Regions from separate parts of the Streptomyces sp. NPDC050546 genome, predicted to be linked through region 1. Evidence: riboswitches for the same ligand, from Rfam matches in the RefSeq annotation. Region 1 holds a riboswitch; each other region holds the start of a gene.

Region 1 (3,925 bases):
CGGTGGCTCTGCTGCCGCGCCGGGAGGAGCGGCCGGAGGAGACGGACGAGACTGCCTGACCCGGCACGCACAGGCACCAGAAGACGACCCCCGGCGCCCCGAGGCTCGCGCAGGACACCCCCGGCAACCGCGCGCACCGCACCGTCACCCCGCCGGGTGACTCCTCCGCTCCTGGATTTCCGGGACCGTACCGTCTCTCTCCCCCGCTGCGGAGATCATGGGTCACGCGGCGCCAGTATCCTGGGTCGGCTGCGACGTTCCCCACCAACCCCCGCGTCAAAACGGGGAGTTCGGCATGCGGCGACGTACCTTCCCCCCTGCATGAGACGAGGACGAGTGCTGCTAGCGGGCCGCTACCGGCTGGATGTTGAGATCGGGCGCGGTGGAATGGGAGAGGTCTGGCGCGCGTACGACGAGACGCTCGCCAGAGCGGTGGCCGTCAAGCTGCTGCTGCCCCAGGACACCGATGTCACGGCGGCCTCCCGGTTCCGTCTGGAGGCCCAGACCGCCGGGCGTCTCAACCACCCCCATCTGGTCGGTGTCCTGGACTTCGGCGAGTACGACAACCGGCTGTACCTGGTGATGGAACTGGTCGAGGGCGACAGCCTCGCCGGGGTGCTGGCCGCCTCCGGCGCGCTGCCCGCCGAGCGGGTGGCCGATCTCGCCGCACAGGCCGCCGCAGGGCTCGCCGCCGCGCACGCGCAGGGCATCGTCCACCGTGACATCAAGCCCGCCAACCTCCTGCTGGACACCCACGGCACCTTGAAAATCGGCGACTTCGGCATCGCCCGCTTCCTGGACGACCCCGGCGCCGCGCTCACCGCTACCGGCCAGATCGTCGGCACCGGCCTCTACCTCGCACCCGAACGCGCCCTGGGCCAGCCCGCCGGTCCCGCCTCCGACATGTACTCCCTGGGGTGTCTGCTCTACCAGCTCCTCAGCGGACGGCCACCGTTCCAGGCGGACACCGCCGTCGCGCTCCTGCACCAGCACCTCGACTCCGCGCCCGTACCGCCCCGCGAGCTCGGTGTCGCCGGACTCCCGCCGGCCTTCGAGAACTACCTGCTCGGCCTGCTCGCCAAGCAGCCCGAGGACCGGCCCACCGCACAGCAGACCGCCGAGTGGTTCGCCGGTGGCGCCTGGCGAGGGCGGCCCGAGCCGCTGCCGGAGGCCGCGCCCCCGGTGACGTCCGCCACGCCCGGGCCGTATCCAGCCACCGAGACCCGCAACCCGGCCACCTACGCGCTGCCCGGCGCCCCCGGGCTGCGCACCGGCCGCACACCCCAGGCCGGCCGTTCGCGTCGCGCCGCACCCCGGGGCGGCGACGACAACCGGCGCAGAGCGGCCGCGACGGTCGCCGCGGCGACACTCTTCGCCGCCGCGATGCTCGCCGGCATGCTGTGGTTCTCGCCCGACGACACCGCGACGGAGGGCACGGAACCCGACGCGTCCCCGTCCGCGAGCAGCCCGGCCGCCACACCGTCCGCGGACTCCGCCTCGCCCCTCTCCTCAGCTCCGGCGGAGGACACGGATCCGGCCGCCACCGCGCCGGCCGCCGGCACAGTGGCCGATATCACCCCGTCCACCACCGCGTCTCCTCCCCCGACCCCCGTCGAAGTGAAGCCCAGCCCCACGACTCCGGCGCAGGAGACGGCCGCCCCACCGCGAAAGGCGGACAAACCCCAGCAGGAGAAGCCCCGTCAGACCTGGGAGGACGGGGACGACGATGACGCCGGGGGCGACGACTGAGCGGCCCTGCGCCGGTGTGCGAGCGGACGCCCCCTCGCGCGCCCCCTCGGGTGGCTTGTCATCGTCCTTATCTCGGCATTACTGTCACCACGCCTTGGTGAACGGGAAATCCGGTGTGATGCCGGTGCGGCCCTCGCCACTGTGAATCGGGAAGTCCGGCTCCAGCCCACACGGGCAGCCACTGGGTCCTAGGGCTCTGGCGCCACATTCCCGCCCTCCGGGCGGACGACGGGAATGTGGCGCCAGAGCCCTTGCCCCGGGAAGGCGGAGCACGGGCGGTGGTACCCGTCAGCCAGGAGACCGGCCAAGGCACGTCAACCATCCACGAGGTGCTGGAGAGGGTCTGCTGAGCCATGCACATAGCCGAGGGTTTTCTGCCACCCGCACACGCGGTCGCCTGGGGCGTCGCGTCGGCCCCGTTCGTCGTCCACGGAGTCCGGTCGCTCACCCGTGAGGTGCGCGAGCACCCCGAGAGCACCCTGCTCCTCGGTGCCTCCGGTGCCTTCACGTTCGTTCTGTCCGCCCTGAAACTGCCGTCGGTCACCGGCAGTTGCTCCCACCCCACCGGAACGGGTCTGGGAGCCATCCTTTTCCGGCCACCCATCATGGCGGTGCTGGGCACCATCACCCTGCTCTTCCAGGCGCTGCTGCTCGCCCACGGCGGTCTGACCACGCTGGGCGCCAACGTCTTCTCCATGGCGATCGTCGGGCCCTGGGCCGGATACGCCGTGTACAAGCTGCTGCGGCGGTACGACGTGCCGCTGATGGTCGCGGTCTTCTTCGGGGCGTTCTTCGCCGACCTGTCCACGTACTGCGTCACCAGCGTGCAGCTGGCACTGGCCTTCCCCGACCCGGGCAGCGGGTTCGTGGGCGCGCTCGGCAAGTTCGGCACCATCTTCGCCGTCACCCAGATCCCGCTCGCGGTGAGCGAGGGGCTGCTGACGGTGCTCGTGATGCGGCTGCTGGTGCAGTCCAGCAAGGGCGAACTGACCCGGCTGGGTGTGCTCCTCGCCAAGAAGCAGTCCGTGACCGAGACCGAGGCGGCGGCCCGATGAAGAAGAACACGAAGATCAACCTCCTGCTGCTGCTCGCGGTGGCCGCGCTCGCCGTACTGCCGCTCGCGCTCGGCCTCGGCGACCACAAGGAGGAGCCGTTCGCGGGCGCCGACGCCCAGGCGGAGACGGCGATCACCGAGATCGACCCGGACTACGAGCCCTGGTTCTCGCCGCTGTACGAGCCGCCGTCGGGTGAGATCGAGTCGGCGCTGTTCGCCCTCCAGGCGGCGATCGGCGCCGGTGTCCTCGCCTACTACTTCGGTCTGCGCCGGGGCCGGCGCCAGGGTGAGCAGCAGGCTCGGGAGCGGGACGCCGAGGAGCCGGCGGCCGAGAGGGCCTGAGCCGCGTGCTGCCGATCGACGCGGCGGCGCACAGCAGTCGCTGGCGCCGCCGCCATCCCGTGGACAAGGCCGTGCTCGGTCTCGGACTCACCGTGCTGGCCATCTCCCTGCCGCCCTGGCCGGGCGCGGCTCTCGTGCTCGTGACGGCCGTGTCCCTGCTGCTGGGGCCGGCCGGGGTGCCCGGCCGGCGGCTGTGGCGGGCCTACCGCGTGCCGCTGGGCTTCTGCGTGACCGGCGCTCTCACGCTGCTCGTCCAGGTCGGCGGGCCGGGGGGCTTCGTCTCCTTCGCGGACGACGGGCCGCTGCGGGCCGGGGAGTTGCTGCTGCGCACCTCGGCGGCCTCCCTGGGGGTGCTGCTGTTCGCCTTCACCACGCCCATGTCCGACCTGCTGCCCCGCCTGGTCCGGGCGGGCGTCCCGGCGCCGGTCGTCGATGTCGCGCTCGTGACGTACCGCATGAGCTTTCTGCTGCTGGACTCCGTGCGCCGGATCCGCGACGCGCAGGCCGCCCGGCTCGGGCACACCACGCGGGCCGCCGCCTGGCGTTCGCTGGGCGGACTCGGCGCCACCGCGTTCGTCCGGGCCTTCGACCGGGCGGCCCGTCTCCAGGCCGGCCTCGCGGGGCGCGGCTACGACGGGACCCTGCGGGTCCTGGTGCCCGAGGCCCGCGTCTCCGTCCGCTTCACGGCCGCCAGCTGCGCGCTCCTCGCGGCGCTGGCCGTCCTCACCTTCGTACTGGAAAGGCCGCCGGCATGAGCGAGCCCGCCCTCGTCGCCCTGCG
Region 2 (3,925 bases), on a different contig from region 1:
CTCCAGGGGTGGTGGTCGGGTGGCGGGTGGGAATTACTGGCAGGCCTCGCAGGACTCGGGGTTTTCCAGGGAGCAGGCGACCGCGTCGGGGTCGGCTGTCTGCTGCACGGGGATGGTCTTCTCAGGCTGCGCCTGGGACTGTGCCGCGCGGGCGATGCGGGTCGCCGGGCGCGAACGCAGGTAGTACGTCGTCTTCAGCCCGGCCTTCCAGGCGTACGCGTACATCGAGGAGAGCTTGCCGATGGTCGGCGTCTCCAGGAAGAGGTTCAGGGACTGGGACTGGTCCAGGAACGGTGTCCTGGCCGCCGCCATGTCGATCAGACCGCGCTGCGGGACCTCCCACGCCGTGCGGTAGAGCGCCCGTACGTCCGCGGGGATCCAGGCGAACTCCTGCACCGAGCCGTTCGCCTCGCGCAGCGCCTCCCGGCTGCGGGCGTCCCACACGCCGAGCCGCTTCAGCTCGTCCACCAGGTAGGAGTTGACCTGGAGGAACTCGCCCGACAGCGTCTCGCGCTTGAACAGGTTGGACACCTGCGGCTCGATGCACTCGTACACGCCCGCGATGGAGGCGATGGTGGCCGTGGGTGCGATGGCGAGGAGCAGGGAGTTGCGCATGCCGGTCGTGGCGACGCGCTCGCGCAGGGCCGCCCAGCGCTCGGGCCAGGTCAGCTCCACGTCGTAGTGGTCCGGGTGCAGCACGCCCCTGGCCGTACGGGTCTTCTCCCAGGCCGGCAGCGGGCCGTTGCGCTCGGCCAGATCGGTGGAGGCCTCGTACGAGGCGAGCATGATGCGCTCGGCGATACGGGTGGAGAGCGCCTTGGCCTCGGGCGAGTCGAAGGGCAGGCGCAGCTTGAAGAAGACGTCCTGCAGGCCCATGGCCCCGAGGCCGACCGGACGCCAGCGGGCGTTGGAGCGGCCCGCCTGCTCGGTCGGGTAGAAGTTGATGTCCACGACCCGGTCGAGGAACGTGACGGCCGTACGGACGGTCTCGTCCAGGCGCTCCCAGTCGAGGTCGCCGGTCGATGTGTCGACAAAGGAACCCAGGTTGACCGACCCCAGGTTGCAGACCGCCGTCTCCCCGTCGTCGGTGACCTCCAGGATCTCCGTGCAGAGGTTGGAGGAGTGCACGACGTGGCCCGGCTCGGCCGTCTGGTTGGCGGTGCGGTTGGCGGCGTCCTTGAAGGTCATCCAGCCGTTGCCGGTCTGCGCGAGGGCACGCATCATGCGGCCGTACAGCTCACGGGCGGGCAGGGTCTTCCTCGCCAGGCCCTTCGCCTCGGCCGCCCGGTACGCGGCGTCGAACTCCTCGCCGTACAGGTCGACCAGCTCGGGCACGTCCGAGGGGGAGAACAGCGACCACTGCCTGTCGGCGTTCACCCGCCGCATGAACTCGTCCGGCACCCAGTGCGCCAGGTTCAGGTTGTGCGTACGGCGGGCGTCCTCGCCGGTGTTGTCGCGCAGCTCCAGGAACTCCTCGATGTCGGAGTGCCAGGTCTCCAGATAGACCGCGGCCGCGCCCTTGCGGCGACCGCCCTGGTTCACGGCGGCGACCGAGGCGTCGAGGGTCTTCAGGAACGGGACGATGCCGTTGGAGTGGCCGTTGGTGCCGCGGATCAGCGAACCGCGCGCACGGATACGGGAGTACGAGAGGCCGATGCCGCCCGCGTGCTTCGACAGCCGCGCCACCTGGTGGTACCGGTCGTAGATCGAGTCCAGCTCGTCCTTGGGGGAGTCGAGGAGGTAGCAGGACGACATCTGGGGGTGCCGGGTGCCGGAGTTGAAGAGGGTGGGGGAGGAGGGGAGGTAGTCGAGGCGGCTCATGAGCCCGTAGAGCGCGGCGACCTCGTCGACGGCCTGTGCCGTGTCGTCCTCGGCGAGGCCGGCGGCGACGCGCAGCATGAAGTGCTGGGGCGTCTCGACGACCTTGCGGGTGATCGGGTGGCGGAGCAGGTAGCGGCTGTGCAGCGTCCGCAGGCCGAAGTAGCCGAAGCGGTCGTCGGCGGCCCGGTCGATCAGCGCGTCGAGCCGGGCGGCGTGGACGCGCACGAACTCGGCGGTCCGGTCGGCGATCAGCCCCTCACGGTGGCCGACCGCGACGGACTCGGTGAAGGACGTGACGCCCTGGGAGGCGGCCTCTTCGCGGATGCCGATCGTCAGCAGGCGCGCGGCCAGCCGGGAGTAGGCGGGGTCCTCGGAGATGAGGCCGGCGGCCGACTCCGTCGCGAGCTCGCGCAGCTCCGTCTCGTCCGCCCGCGCGGACCGGCCGCGCAGCGCGGCGGCGGCGACCCGGCCGGGGTCGGCGTCGGGGAGATCGGCGGTCAGCTCGGTCAGGGTCCGCAGCAGCGCGGCACCGGGACCGTCGTGCTCTTTCTCGGAAGCTGAGACCGGTTCGGCTGGCGCGATGGTCACGTGGGGCTCTCCCTCGCTCGGCAAGGGGCCTCGCGCAGGGCAGGGGGCAGCACACGAGCGCACACGGCGTCGCGTCCACCGGCCCATTCCACGAGGCCCGGACGTCAGGGCACCCCGGCCGGACGGCCGGGTGCGCTGTCGGCAGGTCCTCGGACTGACGCTTGTGCATGAAACATGCACAAGTACACCGTTGCGGGACAGTTCCGGATTCGCACCGGATTCCCCTGCGGCGGCAGCGAGCACGAGCATACATCTTGTGCTGGGTTCGGGTGACGCCCCCAGATGTTGTGTCGCGCTGGTGTCGGAGCGTCAGCTGACAGGTGAGAAGAGTGATGCCCTGCCGGCGTTTCCCCATCGGGTTGCGGGGCATGCCGGGAGTGCTTCCATGGAAGTAGGTGCCGACGTCCGCGGGTCCTCCGTACTGGGAATCAGATCGCCCTCGGAGGGAGTACTCACCATGACGAGGGTCGTCCGTCGCACACCTGGCAAGGCGCGGCCGCACAACGCGCCGATGGCCACCCTGGATCTGCGACGGGCGGCGAGATGGACCAGCCGCGTCGTCGTCGGCTACTGGCACAGCCTGACCATCCGTCTCGAGGCCCGCCGCGGCACCACCCGGCCCAGGAAGTGGCGCAGGTGGTTCTCCTACACCAACGTGCTCCGGATGGTCTGGGCGGTCGGCGCCCTCGTGGTCTTCGGCTGGATCGGGGCCGGCGTGCACATGCTGGTCACCGACGAGAAGACCACGGTCGAGAGATGGCAGCAGGACCCTGGACTCGACGCCTTGGTCCGCTTCGTCGGTCCGGCCCTCACCGCTTCGGTCGCCGCCGCGCTCTTCCTGTTCTGGTGGTACAGCTGGAACAAACGGCGCTACCTCGTGAAGGCGCGCAAGGACCCGCACAAGCTCGTGCTCACGGCCGGGCAGGACTCCACCGAGATCGTGGGTCGCGAGGAGCTCGCGCAGGTCATCGCCCAACGGCTGAGGGAGCGCGGCACCCGTCGGCCCTATCTGCTCGTGGGCGGTGTCGGCACGGGGAAGACCGCCGTCCTGGTGCGGCTCACCGAACTACTGGCCCAGCAGCGTGCCGTGCCCGTGCCGATCCGGCTGCGGGACGCCGACGGCGGGACCGAGCTGAACTTCGAGCGCATGGCCAGGCAGCGTTTCGCCGAGGTGGCGCCGCAGGGCATTCTGGCCCGCACCAAGATCGAGCGGGTGTGGCAGCAACTGCTCGCCGACGACAAGCTGGTCGTCATCGCCGACGGACTGGAGGAGGCTCTTCTCGACGGCGGCCTTCAGCAGAACCGGGACAACATCATCCGCTGTGCCATCGAACGCGCCTATGAGGAGCGGCTCCCGGTGGTCATCGCTTCCCGGCCACACAGTCCCCTGGACACCACGCCCGCCGCGATCGTGGAGCTGGAACCGCTGAGCGAGGAGGAGGCGCTGCAATTCGTCAAAGCCTCCGTACCGGAGACGGACGAGCGTCGCGTGGACTGGATCGTGGAGACGGCGGAG
Region 3 (3,925 bases), on a different contig from region 1:
CGTGACCTCGCCGCCCAGGCGGATGCCCTGGGCCCAGTCGGGGAGGGGCACCTCGGGGAGGGTGACGAGGGTGTGGGTGCCGGGGATGGGGGAGCCGAGGACGATCGCGAAGAGAAGCCGGATGACCAGGACGGCGAGGGCGAGTTTGACGAAGGCGCCGTAGGAACGGGACCAGGGGGTCGGGGGGCGGCAGGTCGCCACGACGTAGGCGGATACCGCGATGAGGAGGCAGAGGAGCAGGGGGTTGGTGGTGCGGGTGGCCGCGGTGCCGAGGGAGAGGGACCAGAGCCACCAGGCGCCGGGGTGCAGAGGGGCCCGGGGCCGGCGCGGGGGGTGGGAGGGCACGTCGCTGAGCCGGTCCGCGCTGCTAAGCCTGGTCACGCCGCCGTACCTGCCAGATCGCCGCCGCCCCCAGTGCCGTCACCACGGCGATGCCCGCCAGCAGGCCCAGGGACGGGCCGCTGTCGTCGGACGTGTCCTTCCTCGCAGCCGGGGTCGACTCCCGGGAGCTCGCCACCTGCTCTCCGCAGCCCTTCTCCGGGTAGCCCGCGATCGCACACAGCAGGGCGTTCGTGTCGTAGCGCAGGGGCTTGGCGACCGTCGCGAGGGCCTCAGCCGTGGTCGCGTCGGGGGAGACGCGGGCGCAGGCCGTCCGGGCGGGGGGCGGGGTCTCGCCCTGGGGGGCGTCCGCCTTGGTGCCGGGGTCGATGACGAGCGCCACCCGCTTCTTCCCGTCCTGCGCGGGGGTCTTCGCGCAGATGGTCCTGAAGTCGGCCGTGCCGCGCGGCCGGGCCGCCTCGGCGGAGTCCTCGCTCACCGCGAAGCGGAAGCCCTGGACGTCGCCGTCGGAGGGGCGGGCCATGGACGGGCCCTGGGTGGCGTAGACCCAGCGGTCGCCTTCGCGGTCCCAGAACGACCAGTACCGGTAGCCGGCGGCCTGGGCCTGGCCCGCGCCCGCGATCAGCAGGAGCGAGGCCAGGAGGAGGAGAACGGCCCGGCCGATCACGACTGCTGCTTCTTCTTGCGGCCGGTGAAGAGGAAGCCGATGCCGATACCGGCGACGAGGCAGACCCCGACGTACCACCAGACGCCGAAGAAGTCCGACCCCGAGTCGTCCTTCTCGTCGGCCGCCGAGGTCTTTTCGGGGGCCTGCGGGGCCGGGCCCGTCGCGTTGAGCTGCTTCACCAGGTCCGTGCCGCCGAAGTCACGCGGGTTCGCGCCCGTCGCCTGCGCGGCGAAGATCAGCTGGGCGTAGGCGGCCGGGCCGCCCTGCTCGGCCCAGCCGGCGGAGTTCTTCTCCAGCCACCGCACGGACTTCCCGGCCTGCGCGGCCTCGCCCTGCGCGGCGAGTGCCACGACCGCGTCGGCGGTGTTGCCGTGGTCGGGCTGGGGGTCCGCGCCGGCGAGGGCGGAGGTGAGGTGGTCGTCGCCCTTGGCGAGGGTCTGCGTGAGGTACGCGGCCCCGTTGTCGGCGGCCTGTCGCGGTGTGGCCGGATCCGCGCATGTGGCGTCGGACTTCTTCCCGGCCTCCACCACCATGCCCTTGCCCAGGGCGCCGAGGACACCGGCCGCCGTGGCGTCCGCGTTGGCGGTCAGCTCGCCCTTCTTGTCCGGCTGGAACGCGAAGGCGCCGTCGTCGTCCCCACCGCAGGGGAGGGCGAGCTTCAGCAGGGCGTCGTCGGGCGACTTCCCGCCCTTCTCGACCTGGTCCGGCTTCTCACCGGCGGCGGCGAGCGCGCCGACGATGACCGACGTGGAGTTGGTGTCGCTGGCGCCGCCGGGCGCGTAGCCCCAGCCGCCGTCCTTGTTCTGGACGGACTTCAGCCAGCCGACGGCCTTGTCCGTGACGGCGTCCTGTCCGCCGAGGGCGGCGAGCGCCTGGACGGCGGCGGCCGTGGCGTTGGTGTCGAGCATGGTCTTGGCGTCGCACGCGGCGGCGGGGTCGGGCCGGTACGCGGCGAACCCGCCGTCCTCGCACTGCTGCCGGACCAGCCACTCGACGGACTTGGCGGCCGGCTTCTCACCCACCGTGTCCTGGGCCAGCAGGGCGAGCGACTGGCGCCAGACGCCGTCGAACTTGGGGTCCTTGTCGCCGTACAGGGCGGAGGGGAACGCCTGGGACGGAGTCGGTGACGGTGCGGCGGCGGCCGGCGTGGCGGCGCCGATCACGGTGGCGGCGGCCAGGACGGCGGCGCTGCGGCGGACGTTCATGATCGGCGGGTGCCTCTCCCTGTGAGGGAGCCGGGCAGCACGGGACACCCCGGCGGCTCGGCTCCGTATACCTCGACGGTGCCGTGCACCGGCGGGCGCCGGGCACATGAGCCGGTCACGATCCGTACGGGGCGATCCGGCTCACCGCCTGCCTCGGCGGGCGGTTCACGGTTGCGGGTCAGCGCCGGAATTACACCGGCTTCTCCCTGTACGGGTGATGACGACCCGCCTACTGTACCCGGAAGTAGCAAAACGGCCGAGAGTACCTTCGCCCCATGCCGACCACACCGCCCGGAAGACTCCTCGGCTCGGGCCGCCGTGCCGATGTGTACGAGATCGACGAGATGTGGGTGCTGCGCCGCGAACGGGAGGGCGGGGGAGACGCGGCGGCGGAGGGCGCGGTGATGGAGCACGTGCGCGCCCACGGCTATCCGGTGCCCCGCGTCCGCCCGACCGGCTCGCGCACCGACCTGGTGATGGAACGGCTCTCCGGCCCGACCATGCTCCAGGCCTGCCTGGCGGGCACGCTGGAGGTGGCGGAGGCCGGTTCGATCCTGGCCGGGCTCCTGCGCGACCTGCACACCGTCCCCGCCCTGCACTCCACCGACCCGGTGGCCCGCGTCCTCCATCTGGACCTCCACCCGGAGAACGTGATGATCACGCCCGAGGGGCCGCGCGTCATCGACTGGTCCAACACGGAGGAGGGCGACCCGGGGCTGGACTGGGCGGCCTCGGCGGTGGTCCTCGCCCAGGCAGCGGTCTCCGGCGACCCCCTGGCCACGGCCGCCCGCACCATGCTGGCCGCCCTCCTCGCCGACCCGTCCCCGCTCACACGGCCCGCCCTGACGGAGGCCCGGAGCCGCCGCGCCTCCAATCCGACGATGAGTCCGGAGGAGGTCGAACTGCTGGACACGGCCGAGGAGTTGATCCTGTCCCTGAGGTAAACCGGTTAACGTGAAGCTCCACGACCACACGCAGGAGCGTCCATGACTGAGCAGGTGGAGAACTCCGAGCAGGAGCCGCTCTCCAAGATCGACACCTCGGTTCCGCACTCGGCGCGGATCTGGAACTACTGGCTGGGCGGGAAGGACAACTACGAAGTCGACCGTGTGGCCGGTGACGCCTTCCGCGAGATCTTCCCCGGGATCGAGACCGGGGCGCGCGCCGCCCGCTACTTCCTCGCCCGCGCCGTTCGCCATCTCGCCGCTGAAGAGGGCATCCGCCAGTTCCTGGACATCGGCACCGGGCTGCCCAACGTGGACAACACCCACCAGATCGCCCAGCGGGTGGCCCCGGAGAGCCGGATCGTCTACGTCGACAACGACCCGCTGGTGCTGGCCCACGCCCGCGCGTTGCTCACCAGCACACCGGAAGGCGTCACCAACTACGTCGACGCCGACCTGCGCAAGCCGAGCACGATCGTCCGGGAAGCCGGCAAGACGCTGGACTTCGACCAGCCCGTCGCGCTCATGCTGATGGGCATCCTCGGCCACATCGAGGACCACGACGAGGCGCGCGAGATCGTGCGGCAGCTGGTGGACGCGCTGCCTTCCGGCAGCTATCTGGTGCAGTACGACTCCACCGACACCAGCGAGGACTACCTCCGGGCCATCGGGCAGTACAACGACGGCGGCTCGATCCCGTACATCCTGCGCAGCCCCGAGCAGATCGCCCGCTACTTCGACGGTTTGGAGCTGCTGGAGCCGGGCGTCAC
Region 4 (3,925 bases), on a different contig from region 1:
CCCGGGTCACCGGCCTGGTATCCCGTCCGCCAAGTCGGCGACACCATCGAGCACTTGGCCGACAGCCGTGGCTACGCCGGCATCGTCTACGCCGAGGCGGAGACGGCGGAACTGGCCACGCACCGGGCGGTCGCGGCCGCCAACGCCCTGCGCGTGCTCACCGAGCCCTCCGGTGGGTGAACGGCCCGGGCGGAGCGCCGGGTTGTTCCCGCTCAGCGGCCCGCTGCGCTTCCTGCTGCTCAGCTCGTTCCTGATCCCGCTCGGCAGCTTCATGGTGCTGCCGTTCATGTCGGTGTTCCTGCACGAGCGGCTCGGGATGGGGCTCGGCACGGTCGGTGTGGTGCTGGCCGTGGCCTCGCTGGTGCAGTTCTCCGGCGGAGTCGTCGGCGGGGCGCTCGCGGACCGGATCGGGCTGCGCCGCACGATGCTGTGGGCCCTCGCCATACGGACGGCCGGATTCGTCGGCCTCCTGCTGGCCCTGCGCCGGCCGCCCCTGGCGGTCGCCGCGCTGGTGCTGACGTGCTGCGGCGCCGCCCTGTACCTGCCCGCCAACAAGGCGTACCTGGTGCACGGGGTGGACGAGGAGCGCCGGCCGGCGTTCCTGTCGGCGGGCAACGCGGCGCTCAACGCGGGCATGGCGGTGGGACCGTTGATCGCCGGGCCGTTCGTGCTGTCCTCGCCCGGCTGGCTGTTCGCGGCCGTCACGGCGCTGTTCCTCGCGGTCACGGCGGGCCACGCCGGGCTGCCCGCCGCCGGGGAGCGACCCCCCGGCACGGAGGCCACCCGGCAGGGGCTGCTGGCCGGGGTGGCCGTCCTGCCGTTCGCCGCCAACGCGCTGGCGTTCTATCTGTACTTCCACTTCCAGCACTTTCTGGCGATCTACGCGGTCGAGCGTGCCTCCAGCGAGTTCTACAGCCTGGTCCTGCTGCTCTGCTTCACGCTGGTCATCGTCGTCCAGCCGCTCGCCTCCGGGCTGATCCGGCGGATGCCTTACGCGCTCGCGCTGACCGTCGGGTTCGCGGGGCTGGCGGCCGGACTGGCCGTGCTGGCGATCGGCAGCCGGGCCGCTCTGCTGGCGGGCGGTGCGCTGATCACCCTGGGCGACATCGTGCTGTTCCTGAAGAACGACCTGGAGGCGCTGCGCCGCAGCCCGCGCTCCGACGCCGTGGTCTTCGGTCAGCAGCGGCTGGCCGCCGGTCTCGGCGCCTGCGCGAGCGGCGTGCTGGGCGGGCAGCTCTACGGCCTCGGCGAACGCGCCGGGCACACCGGCTGGTTCTGGCTGCTGGCCGCCGCGCAATGTCTGCTAATTCCCCCTCTCCTGCTCTTGCTGCGCAGGCACGGCGAGCGGCTGAAGCAGGTCCCATTCGACGAAGAAGGAGCACTGAAGCCGCATGACACGGACGGGCGGGTTCCAGGACGATGACTTCTGGACGGAGTTCCACGACTTCCTCTTCTCCGAGCAGCGCCACACCCAGGCCGAGGAGCTTCTCGACACCTCTCCCCTGCTGTCCTTCACGCCCGGGGCGCGGGTGCTCGACCTGTGCTGCGGCCCTGGCGTGTTCACCGTGCCGCTCGCCCGGCGCGGCTACGAGGTGACGGGCGTGGACCTCAGCCCGGCCATGCTGGACCGGGCGCGCAAACGGTCGGCGGACACCGGCACCGACGTCACCTACGTCCAGGCCGACGCGCGTGAGTTCGAGGCGCCGGGCGGCTTCGACGTCGTACTCAACATGTTCACGTCGTTCGGCTACTTCGAGGACCCGGCCGACAACGCGCGCGTGCTGCGCACCATGTACGACTGCCTGGCCCCGGGCGGCACCCTCGTCCTGGACCTGGCCGGCAAGGAGCTGCTGGCCCGCAAGGTCACCCCGCCGAAGGTGGTGACGCACGGTGAGGACCTGATGGTGCAGACCGACACGGTGCTGGACGACTGGGCGCGGCTGCGCAGCGACTGGGTCCTGGTGCGCGGCGAGCGGGTGACCCGGGCCACCCTGGTGTGGTTCGTGTACAGCGCCGTGGAGCTGCGGCGGATGGCCGAGGAGGCCGGGTTCGGGGGCGTGGAGGTCTTCGGTGGCTTCGACGGCCGGCCCTACGACGAGAACGCCGAGCGGCTGGTGCTGCGGGCGGTCCGCGAGGGGTGACGTGGGCATGGGGCGTGCGGGGCGGGCACGCACGCCCTGTTGACCGCGACGGCGCGGAACGTACTATCACCAGGTCATCGCCGCGACGGGAGACAGGAAGCCGGTGTGAGTCCGGCACGGTCCCGCCACTGTGACCGGGGAGTGCACCCCTTCGACACGCCACCGCGCGAGCGCGGGAAGGCGAGGGGGAACGTCGATCCGGGAGTCAGGACACTGACCCGTCGCGGGCCCGATCCGAGGAGCGCGGACTCCCCAGGAGGCTCTACGTGTCCCATCTGTTCTCCCCTGCCCGCAGGCAGGTCACAGCGCTGGCCGTCGCCCTGTCGGCGGCGCTGCTCGTCGCCGGCTGCGGCTCGTCCGGCGGCACCGCCCAGGACTCGAAGGCGGCGAAGGCGCCCCCGGGCTTCCCCGTCACCGTCGACAACTGCGGGGTGAAGACGACCTACGACAAGCCGCCGTCGCGGGTCGTCACCATCCACCAGCACCCGGCGGAACTGATGCTCGCCCTCGGTCTGAAGAACCGCATGGTCGGCACCGCCTTCCCCGACTCGGCCGTCCTGCCGGAACTGCGCAAGGACTACGAGGCGATCCCGGAACTGGCGAAGAAGGAGCCGTCGTTCGAGACCGTCCTGGAGGCCGAGCCGGACCTCGTCTACGGCGGCTACGGCAGTGCCTTCGCGGAGAACGACGGTCGCTCCCGCAAGGCGTTCGCCGACGCCGGCATCGACACCCACCTCAACCGCGAGTACTGCGGAAAGAAGCGGGTGACGATGAAGGACACCTACGACGAGATCCGCACCGTCGGTGAGATCTTCGGCGTCCCGGACCGGGCCGACGAACTGGTCTCCGACCTGGAGGGCCGGGTCGGCAAGGCGGCCTCCGCCGTCGAGGGCGAATCCGCTGTGCCGGTGTTCGTGTACGACAGCGGCGACAAGACCGCCTTCACCGCGGGCGGCAAGAGCCTCGGCACGGAGATCATCCGGCTGGCCGGCGGCAAGAACGTCTTCGCCGACCTCGACGATGTCTTCGGGGACGTCTCCTGGGAGCAGGTCGTCGAGCGCAGGCCCGAGGTCATCGCCATCTACGACTACGCCGGAGCCGGGAGCGTCGAGCAGAAGAAGAAGTTCCTGCTCTCCCAGCCGGCCCTCGCCGATGTGCCCGCCGTGAAGAACAAGCGGTTCGTCGTCCTGCCGCTCACCGCCACCCTGGTCGGCATCCGCTCCGCGTACGCGGTCGGGGACCTGGCGCGCGGGCTGCACCCCGAGAGCTCCCGGTGACGCAGCCGGCCACCGAGGCGCCCGCGGTGCGACGCCCTGTGCCGCCCGGGCAGCGGACGGGGCGCACCGGCCTGGCCGTCACGCTGCTCGTCCTGACCGCCCTGCTCGTCGTCTCCGCCACGGCGGGCCTGGCGATCGGCTCCGTACAGGTGCCTCCCGGGCAGGTCTGGGGCATCGTGACGCACACGCTGGGCGCGGGCTGGACGGAGCCTGACTGGTCGCGAGCGCGCGAGACCATCGTGCTGGACGTGCGGGCACCCCGCGTGCTGCTCGGGGTGGTGACCGGGGCCGGCCTCGCGGTCGTCGGCACCGCCCTGCAGGCCCTGGTGCGCAACCCGCTCGCCGAGCCGTATCTGCTGGGCGTCTCCTCGGGGGCGTCCCTGGGCGCGGTCTCGGTGATCGTGTTCGGGGTGAGCGTGTTCGGGCCGGTGTCGCTGTCGGCCGCCGCGTTCGCGGGCGCTCTGGGCGCGCTGCTGCTCGTGTACAGCACCGCCCGGACCGGAGGGC

Evidence for each region. Region 1 has a riboswitch for cobalamin ahead of ACIBK5_RS25460 (energy-coupling factor ABC transporter permease). Riboswitches for the same ligand answer to the same signal wherever they lie in the genome.
Region 2: another riboswitch for cobalamin. It lies ahead of ACIBK5_RS30260 (ribonucleoside-diphosphate reductase subunit alpha); the one in region 1 lies ahead of ACIBK5_RS25460 (energy-coupling factor ABC transporter permease).
Region 3: another riboswitch for cobalamin. It lies ahead of ACIBK5_RS14810 (prenyltransferase/squalene oxidase repeat-containing protein); the one in region 1 lies ahead of ACIBK5_RS25460 (energy-coupling factor ABC transporter permease).
Region 4: another riboswitch for cobalamin. It lies ahead of ACIBK5_RS35170 (ABC transporter substrate-binding protein); the one in region 1 lies ahead of ACIBK5_RS25460 (energy-coupling factor ABC transporter permease).

Annotation. Positions count from the first base shown of each region.
Region 1 is NZ_JBITGX010000010.1:197,936-201,860, forward strand. Features, by position in the region: gene ACIBK5_RS25450 (MDR family MFS transporter) at 1-59, shown strand, start outside; gene ACIBK5_RS25455 (serine/threonine-protein kinase) at 322-1,749, shown strand; cobalamin riboswitch at 1,806-2,073, shown strand; gene ACIBK5_RS25460 (energy-coupling factor ABC transporter permease) at 2,103-2,804, shown strand; gene ACIBK5_RS25465 (energy-coupling factor ABC transporter substrate-binding protein) at 2,801-3,145, shown strand; gene cbiQ (cobalt ECF transporter T component CbiQ) at 3,151-3,900, shown strand; gene ACIBK5_RS25475 (energy-coupling factor ABC transporter ATP-binding protein) at 3,897-3,925, shown strand, end outside.
Region 2 is NZ_JBITGX010000013.1:215,429-219,353, reverse strand. Features, by position in the region: gene ACIBK5_RS30260 (ribonucleoside-diphosphate reductase subunit alpha) at 34-2,409, opposite strand; cobalamin riboswitch at 2,532-2,675, opposite strand; gene ACIBK5_RS30255 (ATP-binding protein) at 2,867-3,925, shown strand, end outside.
Region 3 is NZ_JBITGX010000005.1:231,047-234,971, reverse strand. Features, by position in the region: gene ACIBK5_RS14820 (energy-coupling factor transporter transmembrane component T) at 1-345, opposite strand, end outside; gene ACIBK5_RS14815 (SCO2322 family protein) at 368-1,006, opposite strand; gene ACIBK5_RS14810 (prenyltransferase/squalene oxidase repeat-containing protein) at 1,003-2,211, opposite strand; cobalamin riboswitch at 2,324-2,468, opposite strand; gene ACIBK5_RS14805 (phosphotransferase) at 2,487-3,155, shown strand; gene ACIBK5_RS14800 (SAM-dependent methyltransferase) at 3,198-3,925, shown strand, end outside.
Region 4 is NZ_JBITGX010000018.1:94,677-98,601, reverse strand. Features, by position in the region: gene ACIBK5_RS35185 (ATP-grasp domain-containing protein) at 1-180, shown strand, start outside; gene ACIBK5_RS35180 (MFS transporter) at 203-1,423, shown strand; gene ACIBK5_RS35175 (class I SAM-dependent methyltransferase) at 1,392-2,141, shown strand; cobalamin riboswitch at 2,234-2,357, shown strand; gene ACIBK5_RS35170 (ABC transporter substrate-binding protein) at 2,417-3,418, shown strand; gene ACIBK5_RS35165 (FecCD family ABC transporter permease) at 3,415-3,925, shown strand, end outside.